Regions from separate parts of the Neorhizobium sp. BETTINA12A genome, predicted to be linked through region 2. Evidence: riboswitches for the same ligand, from Rfam matches in the RefSeq annotation. Region 2 holds a riboswitch; the other holds the start of a gene.
What was found. A riboswitch is a leader RNA that binds a small molecule or an ion and turns the genes downstream of it on or off. The one in region 2 is predicted to bind cobalamin.

Region 1 (10,140 bases), on a different contig from region 2:
CCCATGTCGGCGCCGGAAACGGCCAGATCGCGCCGATGGTGCTGGAAAGGGCACGTGCGCTTTATCAGGAAAAGCTGTCGCAAGGTAAGATCAGGAACGCCTGCTACTTCGCCATGGACGCTACGCGGCCGAACGACCTGACCGAAGGGCCTGCAGGGGGGCGGTTCTACATCATCTGTGAGGCTGAGCAGTCCTTTCGCGTAATTTCGTCGGGGCACGGCGGGGGCCGCAACCTGCCGGGCGTCGCAAACTTCACCAATGGACGGCAGTGCGCGAAGAACTTCGGCAATGCCCTCAACTCCAATCTGACCGCAGGCGGGGCCTATCTGACCAGCGAGATCAAGACCTCCTTCAAGGGCTACTACAACGTTTCTCCAAAGCAGGAGACGGTCCTGACCAGGTCGTTCGTGCAGTTCGATGGCGTCGGAGAAACTGCGAACGCCAGGCAGCGCGCGATAGGCGGACATGCCTCGGCACTCGTCTCCGGCATCTGCATGATGAAGAAGCCGGATAGTCCCTACGCCAACCGCGACGGATATGTTCCCCGTGGCAAGCTGGTAACCTATGCCGGCGGCCGCAGTGATGGCTGCACCAGCTGGTCGCCATCGGAGACGCCCCAGGTGCTGTCGATGGTCAACGACAATCCGACGACCCTCTACGTCTATCCGGAGTCAAAAGACATCGCGGCTGTCTCCAAGGCACTGGCGACGGGCAAGGCACCGGAGAAATCAGGACTTTACTGGAACGCCACGTGCCTGCAGGACATCGGCGCGCCGAAGTTCTGGGCGAAGGAGACGCTGGAGCCGATCATCACTAAGTACACCCAGGATCATCCCGCGCCGCCACCGCGTCCGGTTCCGATATGTGAAGGCTTCTTTTGAGGTTCGACTGGACTGACCACACGAAACTCTGACTTCGCGCCTTCTACCTTGGCTTTGACCCAAGTGGATAAATAGGGCTAACATCCACGTCAGCAGTGGCCTCTTTCTTGCGAGCGCTACGCGCATGGAGATGCAGATGAGGCGCGCGCTTTTCCTCCTGAAACTAACGACGATCATGATCGGGACGGCTTGTCCGGCGTTTGGCGTTTTTGCGGCTGCTCAGCCGGTTCTATGGAGCGCCTTGCGGCCTGCGGATCAATCGAGATTAGATGTCGCGTTACCAGGCATGGCATCCAGTCGCTCCCAGGGCGAAACACTCGCATGGCATGACGAAAGCCGCGCGGTGGAGCTGACCGGGTTCATCCTGCCCGTCGATCAGGACGGCGACCTCGTCTACGAGTTCATGCTGGTGCCCTGGGCCGGCGCCTGCAGCCATAGTGCGGCTCCACCGCCGAACCAATTGGTCCATGTCGTAGCAGACGAGCCATTCCATCTTTCGAGGGTGTACGAGGTGGTCACCGTGACGGGGAACCTGCGACCCGGCCTGGACAAGGCCCAGCTCTTCATCATGGACGGTGTGCGCGTCCTCGACTACGGCTACAGCATGAGCCATGCTGAGGTCGCGAGAGCGACCGATATCGCGGATCCCGACCTGAAGTCGGTTTCACCGTTCGGCGTGCTTGCGCGATGAGCGTTCGATCAGCAGCCGTGTCACGGCGCCGGTGATCGATCGTCAGGAAACCAGACGAAACGCAGTCACTCCTGGCCGTCGTCAAAAACCCGGTTTATCACCGAGACAGTCAATGCAACCGCCGTCCCCGGCCAGATCATCAGCATCGGGTGGTCGAAGATAAACACGCGATATTCGAACAGCATCGATCCCCAATCCGGCTTCGACGGGTCGGCCCCAAGGCCGATGAAGGCGAGCGAGGCGTAGGCGACTGCGGCAAGCCCCGCTTGGTTGCCGACATAGGCGAACATCAGCGGCAGAGTATTCGGCAGAAGATGGCGGGTAATCATCCGTGCCGGCGCAACGCCGAGGCTCCTCGCTGCCAGCATGAACGGCTGGCCGAGCACCCGCTGACTGAGCGAATGCGCAAGCAGCGCATGCGGCCCGACGCCAGCCAAGCCGAGCGCCAGTCCGGCGCTGAGCGGCGACAGGCCGAAAATCGCCGCCGCTGTCAGTGCGACGATGAGCGTCGGCATCATGATGAAGAACTCGCAGAAGCGCAGGATCACCTTCTCGCGCCAGCCACCAAGGACGGCGGCGGCGGTGCCAAGCAGCGTGCCCGCGAAAAAGCCGATCGCACCGACCGAGAGGATGACGCAGGCCGTCCGCCAGCCGCCGGCCATGATACGGGATAGAAGATCGCGACCGAGATGATCGGTACCGAGCAGATGGCGGGCGGTCATGCCGGAATGACGGGCAAGCATGTCCACCGTATCGGGATCATATGGCTGCCAAAAACCACCGACACAGAGAAAAACGGCGAGCGCCGCGAGCATGACCAGCCGGGACATTAGGCGAGACGCGGATCGAGAAGGCGCATGGCGAGATTGGCGCCGGCATTCATCACAAGCATCCAGATGGCGATGACCATGACATAGGCCTGCAGCACCATCTGGTCGCGCGCCGCGATGCTCTGCACCAGGAATTGGCTGATGCCGGCAAGCCCGAAGAGGATTTCCATGGTCGCGGTGCTGCCGATCACCCAGCCCGCTTCGGAACGGACTGCCGACAGGAGGGCATAGAGCGCGCTGCGGTGGCCGTGCCGCCAGAGCGCTTGGCGTTCCGACAGGCCCTTGGCAAGAGCCGTGCGGAAATGCGGCTGGCCGGCGGTTTCCTTCAAGTCGCGCCGATAGACGCGGGAGAGAACGGCAACCGAATGCAGCGCGATCAGCAGGACGGGCAGGACGATTGCCGTCCAATCATTGGCGAAGGGTCTGACCCAGCGCAACTGCACACCAAAGACCCAGAGAAGGACAAGGCCCAGCCAGAAGGCCGGCACTGCCTGGACGAAGACCGACAGAGCCCGGCTCATCCGATCGACGATACCCCCGGGATAGGCCGCTGAGAAGAACCCGAGCGGAATTGCCAGCGCGATCGCCAGCGCCAGGCCGGCGAGACCGAGCGACAGCGAAACCGGCAGCCGTTCAACGAATTCGGCAAGTACGGGCTCTCCAGTCCGAAACGAACGGCCCCAATCTCCGCCGAGGAAATCTGCCAGCCAATGGAGATAGCGAAGCGGCACGGGCTGATCGAGGCCCCACTCCGCCCTCAATGCTGCGACGGTTTCCTCCGTCGCCGGCAGGCTCCAGACGCGAATGGCGATCGCAACCGGATCGGCCGGCATCAAGGTGATGACCGAGAAAGAGGCGAGCGAAACCGCCAGCAACCCCGCTATCGATTGTATGCCGAACCGGGCCAGTCGCATCACGTGGCCTACTCCGCCTCGCCGATATCGGCGCGCAGGACGTGGTAGTCGGATCCCCACGGCTCGTAGTTCTTCAGCCGCGTCGACAGGCCGACATACCAGACGGGCGATACCAGGAAGGAGACGGGCGCATCGGCGAAGACTTTCTGCTGAGCATCCAGCGCGATCGCCACCCGCTTTGCCGGATCACCCTCGGTCGCAAACCGGTCGAGGATCGCGTCGAAGTCCGGCGAGGCATATTTCGCATAGTTCAGCGAAGCGCTGCTTCTCAGCATCGAGTTCAGGAAAAAGGCGGCGTCGCCGCTCGGGGCCGTGTGCTGCGCCCAGAGCGCGATGTCAAAGTCGCCGGCCGAAGCTACCTGCTGGATGCTCTCTACCACCTGCGTATCGACCGCGATGCCGATCTTGGCGAGTTCCGCCTTGACCACCGGCAGCATGGTGACGAGATCCGGGCGCTGCGGATAGGTGATGACCAGCAGGCGCAGCGGCGTGCCGCCCTTTTCGCGCATGCCGCCGCCGCCTTTTGCCCAACCGGCTTCGTCGAGGAGCGCTGCTGCCCTGGCAAGATCGGTCGGGCGTGCCTCCCTGCCGGCAAAGGGGAAATAGGCGGCGTAGGCACCGGTGGCCGGTTCGCCGCCGTTGATCGCGGCTGCAAGCTCCTTGCGGTCGAAGGCCAGATCGATCGCCCGGCGCACCTTCACGTCAGCCATCAGCGGCCGGGCGGTATTGAAGAAAGCAAGATACTGGTACCCGACCGGGAACGACTTGATCGTCAGGTCCGGGTTTGTCTTGAGCCGGGTAACGACTTCCGACGGCAAGCCGAAGGCCATGTCGAGTTCGCCTGCTTCCAGCGCCAGCGTCAGGGTCTGGGCATCACCGAACTTGCGGAAATTGACCGGCGAACGCTGGTCGGCGCCAGCGAAATGCACGTTGGGCTCCAGCGTGATCGCGGCATCCGTCTTGAAGCCGGAGATCCGGTAAGGACCGCTGAACACGGCATTGCCGGCCCCGACGGGTTTGTAGGCAATCAGCGGCCATTCGGCGAAGAGTGCCTGAATGAACGGCACCGGCTTTTCGGTCGTCACCTTCAGTGTCAGGTCGTCGCCCGCCTCGAAGGTCAGCTTGCCGCCGGTCGCGAGCGCCGCCTTGTTGTTGGCGAACGTTGTATCGAAACCGGCTGCCAGTGCCTTGGCGGTGACGGGCGTGCCATCGGAAAACAGGCGGCCGGGTTTCAGGCTCACGGTCCAGGTCAGGTCTGCGATGCGCTCCGCCTTCTCGGCCAGCTCCGGCACGAGCTTGCCGTCCCGATCGACGGTGAAGAGGTTCTCGCCGACGCCATGGCTGACCAGCGCCCAGCCGTTCGAGCCCTTGGCCGGATCCGTGCCACTGGTGATGTAGGTGGCGCCGACGCGAACCGGCTCGGCAGCGAAGACAGTGCCTGCGGTGACAAAGATGGCGGCACTGAGCCAGGCGGCGGCCAGGCGCGATAGAGTGTGCGACGTCAATTCTCTTTCCTCTTGTTCTGTTCGGATGGGGCGCGAAGCCGCTGCTTGCGGCCCGTTGGGTGATAGGCGAAGTCCTCGACGATCCCACCGCCGAGCAGGTGCTCGCCGATGATCCGGTCGATCGCATCTTCGTTGACGCCGCCGTAATAGGTTCCTTCCGGAAATACCTGCAGCACGGGCGCCAGATTGCAGGGACCGAGACAGGTGGATTTTGCGGTCATCGTGCCGTCGCCGGCAGTGCGCAGTTTCTGCCGCTCCTGCTGGTTGCGCAGATGTCCCCAGATCACATCGGCTCCGGCCGCGTTGCAGGGACCGCCCTGGCAGACGAGCACGCGGCGTTTCTGGGCCGGCACGAGCGATCCCTCGGCAACGGGCGGCGTGTTGGTCTGCGGCACGTCCAGTGCTTCGGCGGTTTCGAGCAGTTCGCCGATCAGCCGCGCCATCAGCGTGCTCGAGGCGATATCCCGGGTGATCGAAAGGGCCGGCCAGCGCCGGCTATCGGCCGCTTTCCAGCGCTTCAGCGATTTCGTCAGCCAGATAAGGACGCTCGGCTCCATGGGCAGGACGAGCGGCACGATAACGACGGTTTCGACATCCTCGTCGAGCAGATCGGACAGCGCGTCGCGCAGGGAGGGGGTACCCTGTTCGGTAAAGGCGACCCGAACCGTTCCGGCTCCGGTCACGCCGGCTGCAAGTTTCGCGAGCCGTTGCATTTCCAGATGCGGCGATGCCGCAAAGGCGGATTTCGCAATCAGCAGGACGGCGCGCCCGGATACGTTCTGGGAAGATAATCCCTGTGTTTTCACTGCCTTCGTCTCACTCAAAGGAGGAGGCAGCAAAAATGAGGGTTGCGGCAGGCAGGGATAGCCCGACGGAACCGTCATTCCTGTGGCACACCCCGACCACGGAATTTCTATTGTCAGGCAGGTCTCCTGGCTCGCGGGTCAAAGCCTTGATCGCCCGTCTTCCCGGCATTGGCTGCCAGTGACATGTTGGACGAACGGCTCACCGCTCACAGTTGCGGGACAGCTCCGGTTTTTACCGGATTCCCTCTTAGCTTCCATCGCGGGATGGAAGAACCTTGACGCCGCCAACCTACACTCCCTCTGCCGACTGTCAACGGCGCCGCTTCATGCCGCAGCATCGCATCAATGCGATGCCCCGGAGCCGCCGACGGCAACGATCGTAAAGGGTTTTCCTTCGACGGGAATCGTACGGACCTCCTTCAGGCTTTCCGCATCGACGACGCGAACTAGCGAGTGCCGCGGATCGGTAATGACGATATGACCGTCCGCAACGGCAAGGCGCGGACGCGGATCACGCCAATGGCCGTCCTTGCTGTAGGGCTCGGTGACCTTTCCCTTGCGAACGATCTCGCCCTTGATCACGTCCAGCACATGAAGATCACCGTCCTCCGTCAGGATGTAGGCACTGCGCGGCGTTGCTGGGTCCAGCAGGAAGTCGACGCGGCGGGTGGGCAGGGCGATCAGCCGGAAGTGCTTCTCGCTGTCCGGATCGATCAGGACGATTTTGTCCTCGCCGTAGTTGCCGAGGAAGAACTGCATTGCCTTACCGCCAAGCAAGGTACCAGTCGAACCTTTCGGCATGTCAGATGGGTAAGCGAGCATTTCCAGTTTCGGTCCATCAAGTCCGCCAGGACGGGCGACAAGAACGCCTTCCTTGCAACCGAAAGCAACCAGCAGGGACGAAGTGGCCTCGCCGTGAAGATCGGTGCATTTCGCGACGTCGCCGAGCTGCCTGCCCGTCTCGTCAACGACGCGAAGTCCGACCCGAGGCGGCAATTCGTCGGGCTTGGTTTCGACTTCGGTGTTTGGAACCGACACCAGCACGAAACGACCCATCGTTACCGCTACGCCGTGATGCGGCTTCGTCGTGTCGATTGTCTTCACGTCAGCCCTGCCTTCGAGAAGAGCCGCTTCGTCGATGATATCCGCCTTGCCGCCTCGATCGTAGAAGAGGATCGCATGGTCGTCATGCGGAACGACGTGGAAAGGACGCTTGCCCTCGAAAGTCACGGGCAACAGCCCCACCTCGGAAACCTCCAGGTCCCGATGCTCCCCGTGATCGGAGAAATCGATGCCAGTCTTGAGGACGTGCATGATGTCATGATCCGACTGCGTGGCGAATACGGTCTGGCCGGACGCGCTGGCGGTCAGGGCCGCGGGACCCTTGACGTCATAGCGGCCGAGTTCCTTGCCGTTCTCGAAGTTGATGGCACGCACGACCGGGTTCGTGTGATCGCCGACAAACAGGCGCCATGCCTCCGTCGTCTCATGATCTTCATCGGCAAACGCTCCGGACGCCGCGAAGATAAGACCTGATGCGACAGCAGCTAGCAGACGGTTTCGAGTGAGAAAAGACGAGGCGGGTGACGGCCCTGGCCTGTCGATCCCGATCTCATCGACGGCGAACTTCTTTCCGTGCGGCTCCATCAGGATGCGGTTGAGAAGCGTGGTTTTGCCAGCACCGAGATAGCCGGTTAAAACGGTCACCGGAGTTGGTTGAGATTTCTGCCGTGACATGACTTGTCTCCAGATTGACGGTAGCTTCGATCATTAGTTCTATTATGTTATAACATTACGAACGCAATCGTTGTCAATCCCGAGAATGCGATGATCGACATTTGTCAGATCGCGATGCAGATCGAAACAAGACTGGCAGAGCTGGACCGAGAGTGGGATGTCGAACGAACGCTGGAGACGAACGCTTCAACCGCCTTGGATGGCCGGGAGCTATCGAACTGTACTTTCCCGGACGATAAGCTCCCATTCGACGGGTGCGGTGTATGATTTGGCATCGTTGATCCGTGCGACGATCGCCTCGGCCGTCAGCTTGCCAATACGCTCGCGATCAGGGCGAACCGTCGTTAGGGAGGGACTAACGCAGCTCGCCGCCTCGTTGTCTCCAAATCCAACAACGCCGATATCTTGGGGAACGCGCCGGCCGAGTTTCCGCAGTGCCCGAAGCACGCCAAACGCAACGACATCGCTGTTGCAGGCGATTGCGTCGATCTCGGGATGGCGCTCCAGAAGCTCGGTTGCAAGCCGCTCCCCGAGTTCAGGGCTGCCGCCTTGCTGCGCCGTATGCTTGACGATGTCGGGGAGGCCGGCCGTCGCTGCCGCAGCTTCCAGCCCGCTCAAACGCTTCTGGGCGCGTTTATCGTTTTCGCGAACGCTGCCAACAAAGGCCAGGCGCCGATAACCCTGAGCTATGAGATGGTTGGCTTGCGCTGCGCCGACACGTGCGTGATCGAAACCAACGGCGGTATCAATCACTTCACCGCCCGTGTCCCACATCTCGATGATCGGGATGTCGGCTGCCTTGAGAAGCTCGACGACTTTCGGGGGATGGTCGACGCCAATGATGGCAACGGCCGCCGGCCGCCAGCTCAGGATGGACCGGACGAGCCGCAGCTCCTGGTCAGCATTGTACCTTGTATTGGCGAGCATGACCTGCAGGTCATGCTCCAGCAAAGCTGATTGCAGCGTATCGATGATGTTGGCGAATTCGGAATAGTAGAGCGAGGTGACGACAACGCCAACAATGTCCGAGCGCGTGCCCGAAAGCCCGCCGGCGAGCCGGTTGGGCACGTAATTCAGCTCCTCCATCGCAGCATTGATCTGGCGGCGAAGTTCGATGCGGACCGTGTGCGGGGCGCGCAACGCGCGCGAGACGGTATTGACTGAAACGCCCACCCGCTCGGCGATCGAAGCAAGGGTCGGGACGTTGCGGGCTACCTTGTCGGAAAGTTCAATCGCCATCTCAGCTCAAAAAATCCCGTGAGTGATCGTTGCGTTAACGGTAACTTTATGCCATCTTTTTGAAATGGAGGCAAGCGAAAGAGGGACCGAAGTCGTTCTTTCGCCTGACACGGCAGGCGAAAGCCAGCTATCGGCGACGCGGAGGAGCAGTATATGGCTGAAAGGCCAAACATCATTCTGATCATGACGGACCAGCAGCGCTACGACTCGATATCGGCGCTCGGGTTCCCCTATGCCGTGACCCCCAATATTGATGGACTTGTCGAAAAGGGCGTGGCGCTTACCAATTGCCACGTCAATGCGCCAAGCTGCGTTCCCTCGCGCGCAAGCCTGTTTACCGGCTACTACCCGCATACGACGGGCGTTCTGGCCAACGGCCAGGCATGGCAGCGGACATGGGTCGAGCAGCTACGTGACGCCGGCTATCGCTGCGTCAACGTCGGCAAGATGCATACAATCCCCTACAATTCGGACTCTGGTTTCCACGAGCGCTACGTCGTGGAAAACAAGGATCGCTATATGGAAGGCCGCTGGTATTTCGACGAGTGGGACAAGGCGCTGGCCGCCAACGGCCTCGTCAAACAGCAGCGCGAGCACTACCGTAAACTCGACGACTATCGTGACAGGCTGGGCTGCTTCGACTGGAAACTGCCCGAGGCGCTGCATTCCGACGCCTTCGTCGGCAATATGGCGAAGTGGTGGGTCGAGACCTATCCGACGACCGAGCCGCTGTTCCTGCAGGTCGGTTTCCCCGGGCCGCATCCGCCGTTCGATCCGCCGGCGCGCTATACGGAGCCGTATCTCAGGCGCAACGATCTGCCGCTGCCAAGGCCGGCGAAAGAAGAACTGGATTCTCTCCATCAGGAGCTGAAGGACAAGCGCCAGCACGACGTGGAGGTCGATCACGACTCCGTCGTCTGGAGCCTCGACCCGTCTGAAGATCAGATGCAGCGGCTTTGGGCGCATTATCTTGGCAATGTCACGCTGATCGACGAAAAGGTTGGCGAACTGCTCGGTTCGCTTCAGGAGCGCGGCTATCTCGAAGATGCCATCGTCATCTTCACCTCCGATCACGGCGAATGCCTGGGCGAGCATGGCTTGATTCAGAAATGGTCGATGTATGACGTCGTCACCCGCGTGCCGACCGTCATCTGGTCGACGGCCGGCCGGTTTGAGGGTGGACGCTCGGTCGACGGTCTCTGCCAGCTCTTCGACCTCGGCCCGACCATCCTCGAATATGCCGGCATTGTGCCACCGAAAACCTTCGAAGCAAAAAGCCTTAAGCCGGCGCTCGAAGGCAAGGACTGGACGCCGCGCGACCACGTGTTCTGCGAACAGATCGGCGACGTGGCGATGGCCGGTGGCGTCGAGTTCATGACCGGCGTGAGGAGCGATCGGTGGAAGCTCGTCCACTTCAAGGGCTCTGAGGACGGACAACTGTTCGACCTCGAGAACGACCCGAAGGAGGTGAGGAACCTCTGGAACGATCCGGCCCATGCGGAACGGAAGCGCGAGCTTCTGGATGTTATGCGCGACT
Region 2 (10,140 bases):
ACCGGCCGATCGGCTGGCAGCTTCTGATGTGGCCGTGTTTCTGGTCGGCGGCTTTGGCGGCGAACGCCGCCAAGGGGGAAGGCGCGTTTTCCCTCGGCCTCCTGCTTTTCCACCTCGTGCTGTTCTTCTTGGGCGCGGTCGCGATGCGCGGTGCCGGCTGCACCTATAACGACCTCGTCGATCACGATATCGACATGGAAGTGGCGCGCACCCGCTCGCGGCCGCTGCCCTCCGGCCGGGTGTCGCGTTTCGAGGCCAAGGTCTTCATTGGCGTGCAGGCGCTGATCGGCCTGCTCGTCCTCATCCAGTTCAACGCTTTCACCATCCTGCTCGGCATCCTGTCCCTGGCGGTGGTGGCGATCTATCCCTTCGCCAAGCGGTTTACCGACTGGCCGCAATTTTTCCTCGGCCTTGCCTTTTCCTGGGGCGCGCTGATGGGTTGGGCCGGCGTGTTCGGCAGCCTCTCCGCCGCCGCCCTCTGGCTTTACCTGGCCGCCATCGCCTGGACGATCGGATACGACACGATCTATGCCCATCAGGACAAGGAGGATGACGAGCTGATCGGAGTGCGCTCGACAGCACGTCTCTTCGGCGACAATACCAAGCCATGGCTGATCGGCCTCTACGGCCTGACGCTGATCTTCCTGCTGCTTGCGTTCGCAGCGGCGGGCGTCGGTTTCCTCGCCTATCTCGGGCTTCTCGCCGCAGCCCTGATGTTCGGCTGGCAGGTGCTGATCCTCGATATCGACAATGCCGACCAGTGCCTGAGGCTTTTCAAGTCGAACACCCGCGTCGGCGCGATCCTGTTTGCCGGCCTCGTCCTGTCGCTTGCCCTCTAACGGAAAAAGCCCGACCGCTCAAGGATCGGGCTCCCTCCCATGTTATCGCGAGAGGCGGTGGACAAAGGGACAAGCAAAGCCCTAGCGTCGCGCGATAATTTCCTTGCCTTCAATCTTCATCGTCACGCCCAGGCTGCCGGTGGTGCGGCGGACCAGGAAGCGCGGACGACGGGCCGCGAAATAGGAATGGCGGCGGCGCTGCCTGACGCCGTTGGTTCGCACGTCGCCGATATGGTTTTCCAGCGGCCGGGCGATACCGTCGGCTTCCACCATCAGCATCGGAATGCGATAGGCGTCCGACCAGCTCCGCCAGTCGGCAGCGATGTCGCAGAGGTCGTGGGCGACGAGCAGCGGAATGCAGAGATCCGGATCGTCGTGATGCAGTTCGAGCGTGACCGTCACTTCACCGTCGCCGTGGTCTATGGCGCGGGCCGCAACCCCTTTGAAGGCGCGGGCGGGCAGGGCGAAGGAGAGCGGCAGGCCGCTTGCGGGGAGGATCTTACGCAGCACTGCGCCGCGTTCGTCGATGGTGATGGAGACATCTCCTGATGTCTCGCGCAGCGCATAGGTAACCTGCTGCGGGAAACGAGACGGATCGAGCCTGAATGTCGACCCTGCCCAGACGGGCTTCAGAACAGTGTTGGTCATCGATATGCTACCCTTGTTTTACCTGAGAGCCGTTGCCGGTTTCTCTACGGGACTTTTGTCCTCTGATAGCCAAAGCATAGGGCGGGCCATGTTCGAGACTGCTTAAAAATAGCGGTTAAAGAAGCCTTGCCTGCCTGGATGGTTAGCAAAAGGGCTCGGATTTGGGTTTCCGGAAAGTGAATCGCGGCATTGCTGTGCAGGCCTGGGACATTCCGACCGGGACATCGAAACGCTTTCGAAAAGCCACGGGCAAGGCTAGACTGCGATGATTGCGGCAGCATAATTCCGAGTCGTGAGGCCCTTCCATGGTATCGACCTATCTCACCTTTGATCTTGTCAATCGCGACATGCAGAAGAGCCTGAAAAACATTGCCGGGCAGACGACGGTCGTCAACGACACGAAGTACTATCAGGACAATATCGGCAAGGTGAAAACCGTCGATGAGTTCCTCGGCAACTATCGCCTCTATTCCTATGCGATGCAGGCCCATGGTCTGGACGACATGATCTACGCCAAGGCGTTCATGAAGCAGGTGCTGGAAAGCGATCTCAGCGACGACAACAGCTTTGCAAACCGCCTGACCGACGACCGTTACAAGGATATCGCCGCAGCCTTCAATTTCGGCGTTTCCAATGGAGAGGGGGCAGCCGCCCAGTCCAACGGCCAGATGGACGAACTCTTCGATACCTACGACCAGACGATCGCAGCCCAGAACGATACGCTCGAGGAAGATACCCGCTATTTCAAGGTCATGCTGGGCGGGACCGGCAATATCACCAATGTCGATCAGCTGCTGGCCAACCCGAGGCTCCGCGACTACTTGTTCACGGCCTATGGCATCGATACCAAATATTACAACTACAATGCCATCCGCGGCGTGCTGACCAGCGACCCGGCCGATCCGACCAGCTTTTACAATACCGCCTATGGCAACAATCTCGACCAGTACAATGCGGCGAAAACCGAAGACACGGAGCTTGCCGAGCGGCTGAGCCTCAGCACCGGCATTCCCACGCTGCAGGATTCGATCGCGCTCGGCCAGCAGAAGAAAACCGATCTCGAAACCCAGATCGCCGCCAAGCAGGACGAACTGAACAATGGCGGTGATCCGGCGGTGATCCAGCCGCTGATCGACGCGATGCAGACGGAGCTGACCAATACGGTGCAGGCAATCCAGACGGACCAGGATAACCTGACGACGTCGCAGACGCGTTATACCGAACTGGATGGCAGGCTGGTGCCGATCGCCCAGACGGACTCGCGGCGCGCCGAACTCGCGACCATCATCAGCGCTGGGGCGTCCGATGCGCCTTATCTCGCATTGATGAAATCGCTCGCCGAGGATTTCAGCTTCAACGCGGACGGCTCTGTGCCGGCAGGCGGTGCGGTCACGCCGGAAAAATTGCTGGAGATTGTCGGAGGCTTCTTCAACAAGCAGACCCGGATCACGCATGCCGAGGCGATGTTCAATCAGGAGCTCTTCGAGCAGAAGCTCAAGACGGCTACCAACGTCAGCGATTTCATCAATGATCCCCGGCTTCTCAAATATATCAAGGTCGCCTTCGATCTCGACAAGGTGACGGTCGTCAAGTCCACGATCGAACAGATATTGACGAGCGATCTCTCCGACCCAGACAGCTATGCGAACCGCTTTAGCCTTACCAATCCGGAATATTTGGAGCTGGCGAAGGCCTTCAATTTCGCGACCGACGGTACCGTCGCCGCCGGCCAGGCCCAGGACGAGTTACAGACCAGTACGACCCGCAGCGACTATATGAGCCGCTGGGACGACAAGCAGGAAGCGGATCTCGACAAGACCATCAAGTTCTACAAGCTCGACCTTTCGGCCGTGAAGACGCTTGACGACTTCCTCAGCGCGGATGCCGACAAATCCTACGATTTTGCTCTTCAAGCGGTTGGCCTCGACCCCGCCACCGTTTCGAAGCTGACGATCAAGAGTGCCTTGAAAAGCGACCTTTCAGACCCGAACAGCTATATCTACAAGCTGAAGGACGAACGTTTCGTCTCGCTTGCCAAGCTCTTCAACTTCGACCCCAAGGGGGCAGTCACCCGTCAGGTGCTGCTCCAGTCCAATGCGGCAATCACCAACGTCGCCAAGGATTATATCCTGCGCAAAAGCCGGTTCATGGAAGGCGATGAACTCAAAGCGGCCAGGGCGAAAGCCCAGACGGAGGCCAAATATTATACCGACGCGATGCAGCGCATCGGCAGTCGCGACGAACTGCTCGCCGATCGCAAGACGCTCGACATCCTGCTGATATCGAAGGGGATCGACCCTTCGAAGGTTACCAACGATTTCCTGAAGAAGGCCTTCAACTCGGATCCCGCTGATCCCAAGAGCTTCGTGAATACCCAGACGGACAAGCGGTTCGCGCAGATCGTCGGTACCTTCAATTTCGACTCCAAGGGCGAGATTGACCGAAGCTCGGCGGGCGAGGCCCAGAACGGCGGCGAAGTCGTCGCGACCCAGGACCTTTACGTCCGCCAACTTCTCGAAAACCAGCAGGGCGAGGAAAATCCGGGCGTCCGCCTGGCGCTTTATTTCGAGCGCATGTCGGACAGCATCACCGACCCATATGTGATCCTCGGCGACGAGGCACTGAAGGAGTTCTTCCGCGTCACTTTCAGCCTGCCCGCGGAAATCGCCAACATGGACGTCGACCAGCAGGCCAAGATCGTCAAGAACAAGCTCAACCTCGAAGATCTGAGTGATCCGGAAAAGGTCAAGAAACTGGTCCAGCGCTTCACGATCATGTACGACCTGGAGAACAGCCAGAATACGGCATCGGCGGTGAGCATTCTAAGCAGCGACGGCAGCTCGGTCGGCATCAGCTCGGACACCTTATGGGCATTGTCCCAGATCCGGATGGGCTGAGGGCGGGCGGTTATCAGGCGTCGGTGGTCTTTGCCGTCGTCTCGAAGCGCGGATCTGCATTCGATTCGAGCCAGTCGAGGTCGGCGCGCATCGCGTCGCGGCTCGCTTTCTCCATCCGCCGATAGCGCGACAGCAGTTCCTGGCCGAATTCCGTCAGACCCGCACCGCCGCCGCTTTTGCCGCCATGGCGGGTAAAGATCGACGGCTCCTTGAACATCCGGTTGATCTCGTCGCCGAGCAGCCATGCCCGCCGGTAGGACATGCCGATCGAGGCGCCCGCCGCCCGGATCGAGCCGTGTTCGGCAATCAATTCCAGAAGCTGCGCCTTGCCCGGACCGAGCCGCACGCCGTTGTCGAGGTCGATCCTGATCGTGGTCTTCGAAGACCGGCTCATGGAATCGTCACCACCTTGCCGGGGTTCATGATGCCGGCGGGATCGAACGCCTCCTTGATGCGCCGCATCAGGTCCATCTCGATCGGCGAACGGATATGGGCGAGTTCGTCGCGCTTCAGCTGGCCGATGCCGTGTTCGGCTGAGATCGACCCACCGGCGGCGAGCACGATGCCGTGGACGATGGCGTTGATCTCCCGCCAGCGGCCGATGAAGGCCGCCTTGTCGCCCGCCATGTCGGCACTGATGGGCTGCGAGATGTTGTAATGGATATTGCCGTCGCCGAGATGGCCGAAGGCGCAGACCCGCGCACCCGGCATTGCCGCCAGCACCGCCTGCTCGGCTTCCGCCATGAAGGTCGGGATTTTCGAGACCGGCACCGACACGTCATGCTTGATCGAGCCGCCTTCGGGTTTCTGCGCGTCCGACATGCTTTCGCGCATGTGCCAGAGCGCCTTCTGTTGCGCGACGGAGGAGGCGATCACGGCGTCGCGGATGAGGCCTGCCTCGAAACCCTGTTCGAGCAGCGATTGTACCATGGAACTGGCCGTCTCGGCGGAATCCGAGGTCGAGATGTCGATCAGCGCGTACCACGGATGCGGCTCGGAGAGCGGATCGCGCACGCCCTCTATATGCCGAACCACGAATTCGATGCCGATGCGCGGCATCAGCTCGAAACCGGTCAGCGCCGTGCCGCAGAGATTCGAGGCCCGCTCGAAGAGTTTTAACGCGTCTGCCGGCGAGTTGAGGCCGGCAAGTGCGACCTGATGCCCGACCGGCTGCGGGAAGAGTTTCAGCACCGCGCCGGTAATGATGCCCAGCGTACCCTCCGCGCCGATGAACAGGTCGCGCAGGTCGTAGCCGGTATTGTCCTTCTTGAGCCGGCGCAGGCCGTTCCAGATCTCGCCGGTTGGCAGCACCACTTCGAGCCCGAGGCAGAGTTGGCGGGTATTGCCATAGGCGAGCACGGCAGTACCGCCGGCATTGGTGGAGAGGTTGCCGCCGATGCGGCAGGAGCCCTCCGAACCGAGCGACAGGGGAAACAGCCGGTCGACGGCTTCCGCCGCCTTCTGCACGTCGGCAAGGATGGCGCCGCCGTCGGCGACCAGCACGTTGGCGACCGGATCGACGTCACGGATGCGGTTCATGCGTTCGAGCGAGACGATCAGGTCGCTGCCGCCGGTGCGCGGCGTCTGGCCTCCGACAAGGCCGGTATTGCCGGTCTGCGGCACGATCGGCGTGCCTGTCTCGCTCGCGAGCTTTAGGATCGCGGACACTTCCTCGACCGAGCCCGGCTTCAGCAGCATCGGAGAGGAACCCCGGTAGAGTCCGCGGCCCTCGACCAGATGCGGCGCAAGATCGTTCGCGTCGCGCAGCACGTGATTTTCGCCGACGATCGCGGCGAAGCGGTCGAGAAGTTCTGGTTTCGGCCCGGAAATATCCATCAACGTCTCCTCCTCTTTTGCCCCGGCTCATTCTCGCGGGGCGGCGGCCCTCGCCAGCCGGTCGTTGATCGCTTCGCCGAGCCCATGGTCGGGAATGGGCGTGACGGCGATGCTGGCGGCGCCGGTGGCGTCGGCCCGCTTCAGGTAATCGAACAGGTTTGCCGCCGCCTGCGCAAGATCGCCCGACGGGCTCAGATCAAAAACCGCCGTCGCGAGTTCCATTCCTTTCACGGGAGCAGAACCGAGCCGGATCAATGCCTCGCCGGTCTCGACATGGTCGGCATTGAGCCTGACCGCCGCTCCTGGCGCGTAATGGGAAGCGAGCATGCCGGGAGCTTCGATGATTGCCGCTGGTCCTTCCGGTCGGATCACCGCAAGGCCGGTTGCACGTTCGATCTCTTCCACGGCCACCCCACCCGGCCGCAGCAGCCGGATCACGCCATCCTCGACACGAACGATGGTCGATTCCACACCGACCGGAGCCGCGCCGCCGTCGATGATCAAAGCCAGCTTGTCGCCCAGGTCGTCGGCCACATGGGCGGCGCTGGTTGGGCTCACCTTGCCGGACGTGTTGGCGCTCGGCGCCGCGAGTGGCTTGCCGAAGGCGCGGATCAGATCGGAAGCGAAGCCCTTGGGAAGCCGGATGCCGACCGTATCGAGCCCGGCCGTCGCCAGCGCGTGGATGCCACTTTCGGGCTTTAGGGCCAGGATCAGGGTGAGGGGGCCCGGCCAGAAGGCTTGGCCAAGCTTTCGCGAAATCGGGTCGAAGTCGGCATAACGCTCGGCCATGGCTAGATCCGACATGTGGCAGATCAGCGGATTGAAGCGCGGCCGGCCCTTGGTCTCGTAGATGCGGGTGATGGCGGCGGGATTGGTGGCATCGGCCGCAAGCCCGTAGACCGTCTCGGTGGGGATCGCCACGGGTAGGCCACCGCCGAGCACGGCGCAGGCTTGGGCGAGCGCGCCGTCATGGTCCCGGGTGATGTCGATGATTTGAGCCGTCATATCCGCCCGTCAATAACGCGGAGCCCGGCGTCTTCATAGCTTTTTGATGATCTCGCGGAGCATTTCGTTGGAAGTGCCGAGCATCAGCACGTTCTTGATCGCTTCCATCGGATCGTTGGTGCGGAACAGAAGGCCATTCTTGCGGATCGATCGGTTGATCTGCAGCGGCTGGCCGGCCTCTCGTTCGACCGCGACGGCGAAATACATGCGCGAATAGGCCGTGCTGATACGCTCGAAGAACGTTTCCTCCCCGCCCATCTCGGAAACGAAGTTGGCAATGTAGAAGGACCAGCTTACCGGCACGCCGTGGGCAAGCTGCGTTCTTGCCGCCGTGACATGGCAATAGCCGAGATGCGGCCGCTCATCGAGCGTGTGGTGAAAGATGATCTTCGGAAACTTGATCGAGCGATGGAAGGAGTTGATCCGGTTGTGGCTCGTCTCGCCGGCCGCCTCCAGCCTTTTGCCTGTGCGCTCGGCGACCTCGTCATGGGTGAGATAACGGCGCTCTTCCGGCAGCCAGATCGGATTGTAGCGGGCGATGCGCCCCGTCCGAAGGAATTCGGAATGGGCAGCGGTCTTCACTGCCACCGGCGCCGGAGGCTTTGGTGGAGGAGCTTTATAGTAACGGATTTTCCCCTTGGCCTGCACGGTGGCATCGCTCCCATTCGAGCCGGGATTTTATGGCTTATCCCTTAATGACAGGTTTCGCTTTCGCGGGGCTGGAGTGTTGCATTCCGGGCCGTTTCGCCGCTGTCGCCAACGCGGTTGCCGATGTCGCAATGTCGCCTATGCGACACGCCCGCTCGATGGTTATATCCGCCTCGATCTTGAGGTGCCGCCTGTCTAGGGAAGGCGGAGAATTGGGAAGCCGGCAGGGGTCTTCGAAACCTTGATCCGGCGCTGCCCCCGCAACGGTGGTGGAGCAACAAAGCTTGGTACAGGCCACTGGGAAAGAGCCGAAAAGGCCGCCCGGGAAGGCGCCGAGCCCGTCCCGCAACGGACAGCTCCTGAGCCCGGAAACCAGCCTCGGGACAAAAGATGACGACCGGACGCGGCGGGCGTTCGGGACAGGGTTTGGGGCGGGCCTGGGGCCGGCCGGCATTTCCATGTCCTTCCGCTGTCCACATTGACGAGGAAGGTAAGTATATGGAAATTCGCAATCAGGCCCTGCGGCAGCTCAAGAACCGCCGCGAGGGGTTCAGCCTCGAACAGCCCTTCTATACCGATCCCGCCTATTTCAAGCTCGATCTGGAAATGATCTGGTACCGCGACTGGCTGTTCGTCGGGCATGATTGCGAGCTGCCCAAGGCCGGCGCCTATTTCACCCTGCAGATCGGCGATTATCCGGTCGTTATCGTGCGCGGCCGCGACAACCAGATCCGGGCGCTGCACAATACCTGCCGCCATCGTGGCAGCCGCGTCTGCACCAAGGAACATGGTTCGGCGGTGCGGCTCGTTTGTCCCTACCATCAATGGACCTACGAGCTGGACGGCTCGCTTCTGGTCGGCCGCCAGATGGGCCAGGACTTCGACAAGACCCAGTTCAGCATGAAGAAGGTCCATTGCGAGAGCGTCGCAGGCTTTATCTTCATCTGCCTTGCCAACGAGGCGCCGGATTTCGCGCCGGTTCGCGCGGCGATCGAGCCCTATATGGCGCCGCACCGCCTCTCGGAGGCCAAGGTCGCGCATCAGTCGACGATCATCGAAAAGGGCAACTGGAAGCTCGTCTGGGAAAACAACCGCGAATGTTACCACTGCGCCGCCAACCATCCGGAGCTCTGCCGCACCTATCCGGAATCGCCGACCGCGACCGGTGTCCAGGGCGCCAAGGACGATCCGGTCATCGCCGCCCATTGGCAGCGCTGTGAGACGGCCGGGTTGCCGAGCGAGTTCCGGATGGACGAGACCGGCCAGTTCCGCGTCGCGCGCATGCCGCTGATCGAGGATGCGGAGAGCTATACGATGAGCGGCCGCAACGCCGTGCAGCGCAAACTCTCCGACGATGTGACGATCGACTCGATCGGCACCATGCTGCTCTTTCACTATCCGAGCAGCTGGAACCACATTCTCGGCGACCACGCGATCTCGTTCCGCGTCACCCCGCTCGGACCGGAGGAAACGGCGGTTACCACCAAGTGGCTAGTCCACAAGGATGCGGTCGAGGGCGTCGACTACAATCTCGAAGAACTGACCCATGTCTGGAACATGACCAACGACCAGGACCGTCAGATCGTCGAGGAAAACGCCTTCGGCATCCGCTCGCCCGCCTACGAGCCCGGTCCTTACTCGCCACTCCACGAAGGCGGCGTCATGCAGTTCGTCGAATGGTACTCGAACTTCATGGTCAACCGGCTGCAGGGCGACCAGGCGCAACTTTCGATCGTCGCCTGATCGCCAATTCGTGATCGGCGTTGATCGGCGCGGGGCGTGGCTCCAGGAACGGAATCCCGCGTGTGGCGTTGTTTTCTGATTGAAAATCAGAATGAGGAAGCACCCCGCATGAACGCCTTTCGCCTACGCCTGACCGCAGCGGCAGTCGCCGTTGTCACGACATTTGCTGGCCTTGTACCCGCGCAGGCTGTCCAAATGCCGGCTCCGCCATCCGGCATTTCGGCCGCCAGCGATGTCACCAATGTCCAGTACCGTCGCGACTTCCGGCGTGACCGATACGGTTGGTATCGCGGCCATCGCGGTTACCGCGACCGCCGCCCCGGTTATCGTTATCACAACGGTTTCTGGTTCCCGCTGGCCGCCTTCGGTGCCGGTGCCATTATCGGCGGCGCTATCCAGGCGGATCGGGGTTATGGCAGCCGCCACGTCGCCTGGTGTGAAAGCCGTTATCGCAGCTATCGGGCCTGGGACGATACCTATGCACCGCGCGCCGGCGTGCGGGCGCGCTGCATCTCGCCTTACAG

Region 1: it holds a riboswitch for cobalamin, as region 2 does, so the genes downstream of both, MOV61_RS04270 ((2Fe-2S) ferredoxin domain-containing protein) here and MOV61_RS06965 (aromatic ring-hydroxylating dioxygenase subunit alpha) in region 2, are expected to answer to the same signal.

The regions. Positions count from the first base shown of each region.
Region 1 covers NZ_JALBGW010000008.1:47,663-57,802, reverse strand. The annotation lists gene MOV61_RS04295 (murein L,D-transpeptidase catalytic domain family protein) at 1-881, shown strand, start outside; gene MOV61_RS04290 (DUF3299 domain-containing protein) at 1,018-1,572, shown strand; gene MOV61_RS04285 (ABC transporter permease) at 1,638-2,402, opposite strand; gene MOV61_RS04280 (ABC transporter permease) at 2,402-3,316, opposite strand; gene MOV61_RS04275 (ABC transporter substrate-binding protein) at 3,325-4,821, opposite strand; gene MOV61_RS04270 ((2Fe-2S) ferredoxin domain-containing protein) at 4,818-5,627, opposite strand; cobalamin riboswitch at 5,726-5,920, opposite strand; gene aztD (zinc metallochaperone AztD) at 5,970-7,364, opposite strand; gene MOV61_RS04260 (LacI family DNA-binding transcriptional regulator) at 7,575-8,603, opposite strand; gene MOV61_RS04255 (sulfatase) at 8,757-10,140, shown strand, end outside.
Region 2 covers NZ_JALBGW010000015.1:53,349-63,488, reverse strand. The annotation lists gene ubiA (4-hydroxybenzoate octaprenyltransferase) at 1-839, shown strand, start outside; gene MOV61_RS06995 (DUF6101 family protein) at 921-1,487, opposite strand; gene MOV61_RS06990 (DUF1217 domain-containing protein) at 1,793-4,384, shown strand; gene MOV61_RS06985 (winged helix-turn-helix domain-containing protein) at 4,398-4,778, opposite strand; gene MOV61_RS06980 (FAD-binding oxidoreductase) at 4,775-6,220, opposite strand; gene MOV61_RS06975 (L-threonylcarbamoyladenylate synthase) at 6,248-7,225, opposite strand; gene MOV61_RS06970 (DUF6656 family protein) at 7,259-7,813, opposite strand; cobalamin riboswitch at 8,039-8,269, shown strand; gene MOV61_RS06965 (aromatic ring-hydroxylating dioxygenase subunit alpha) at 8,372-9,616, shown strand; gene MOV61_RS06960 (BA14K family protein) at 9,725-10,140, shown strand, end outside.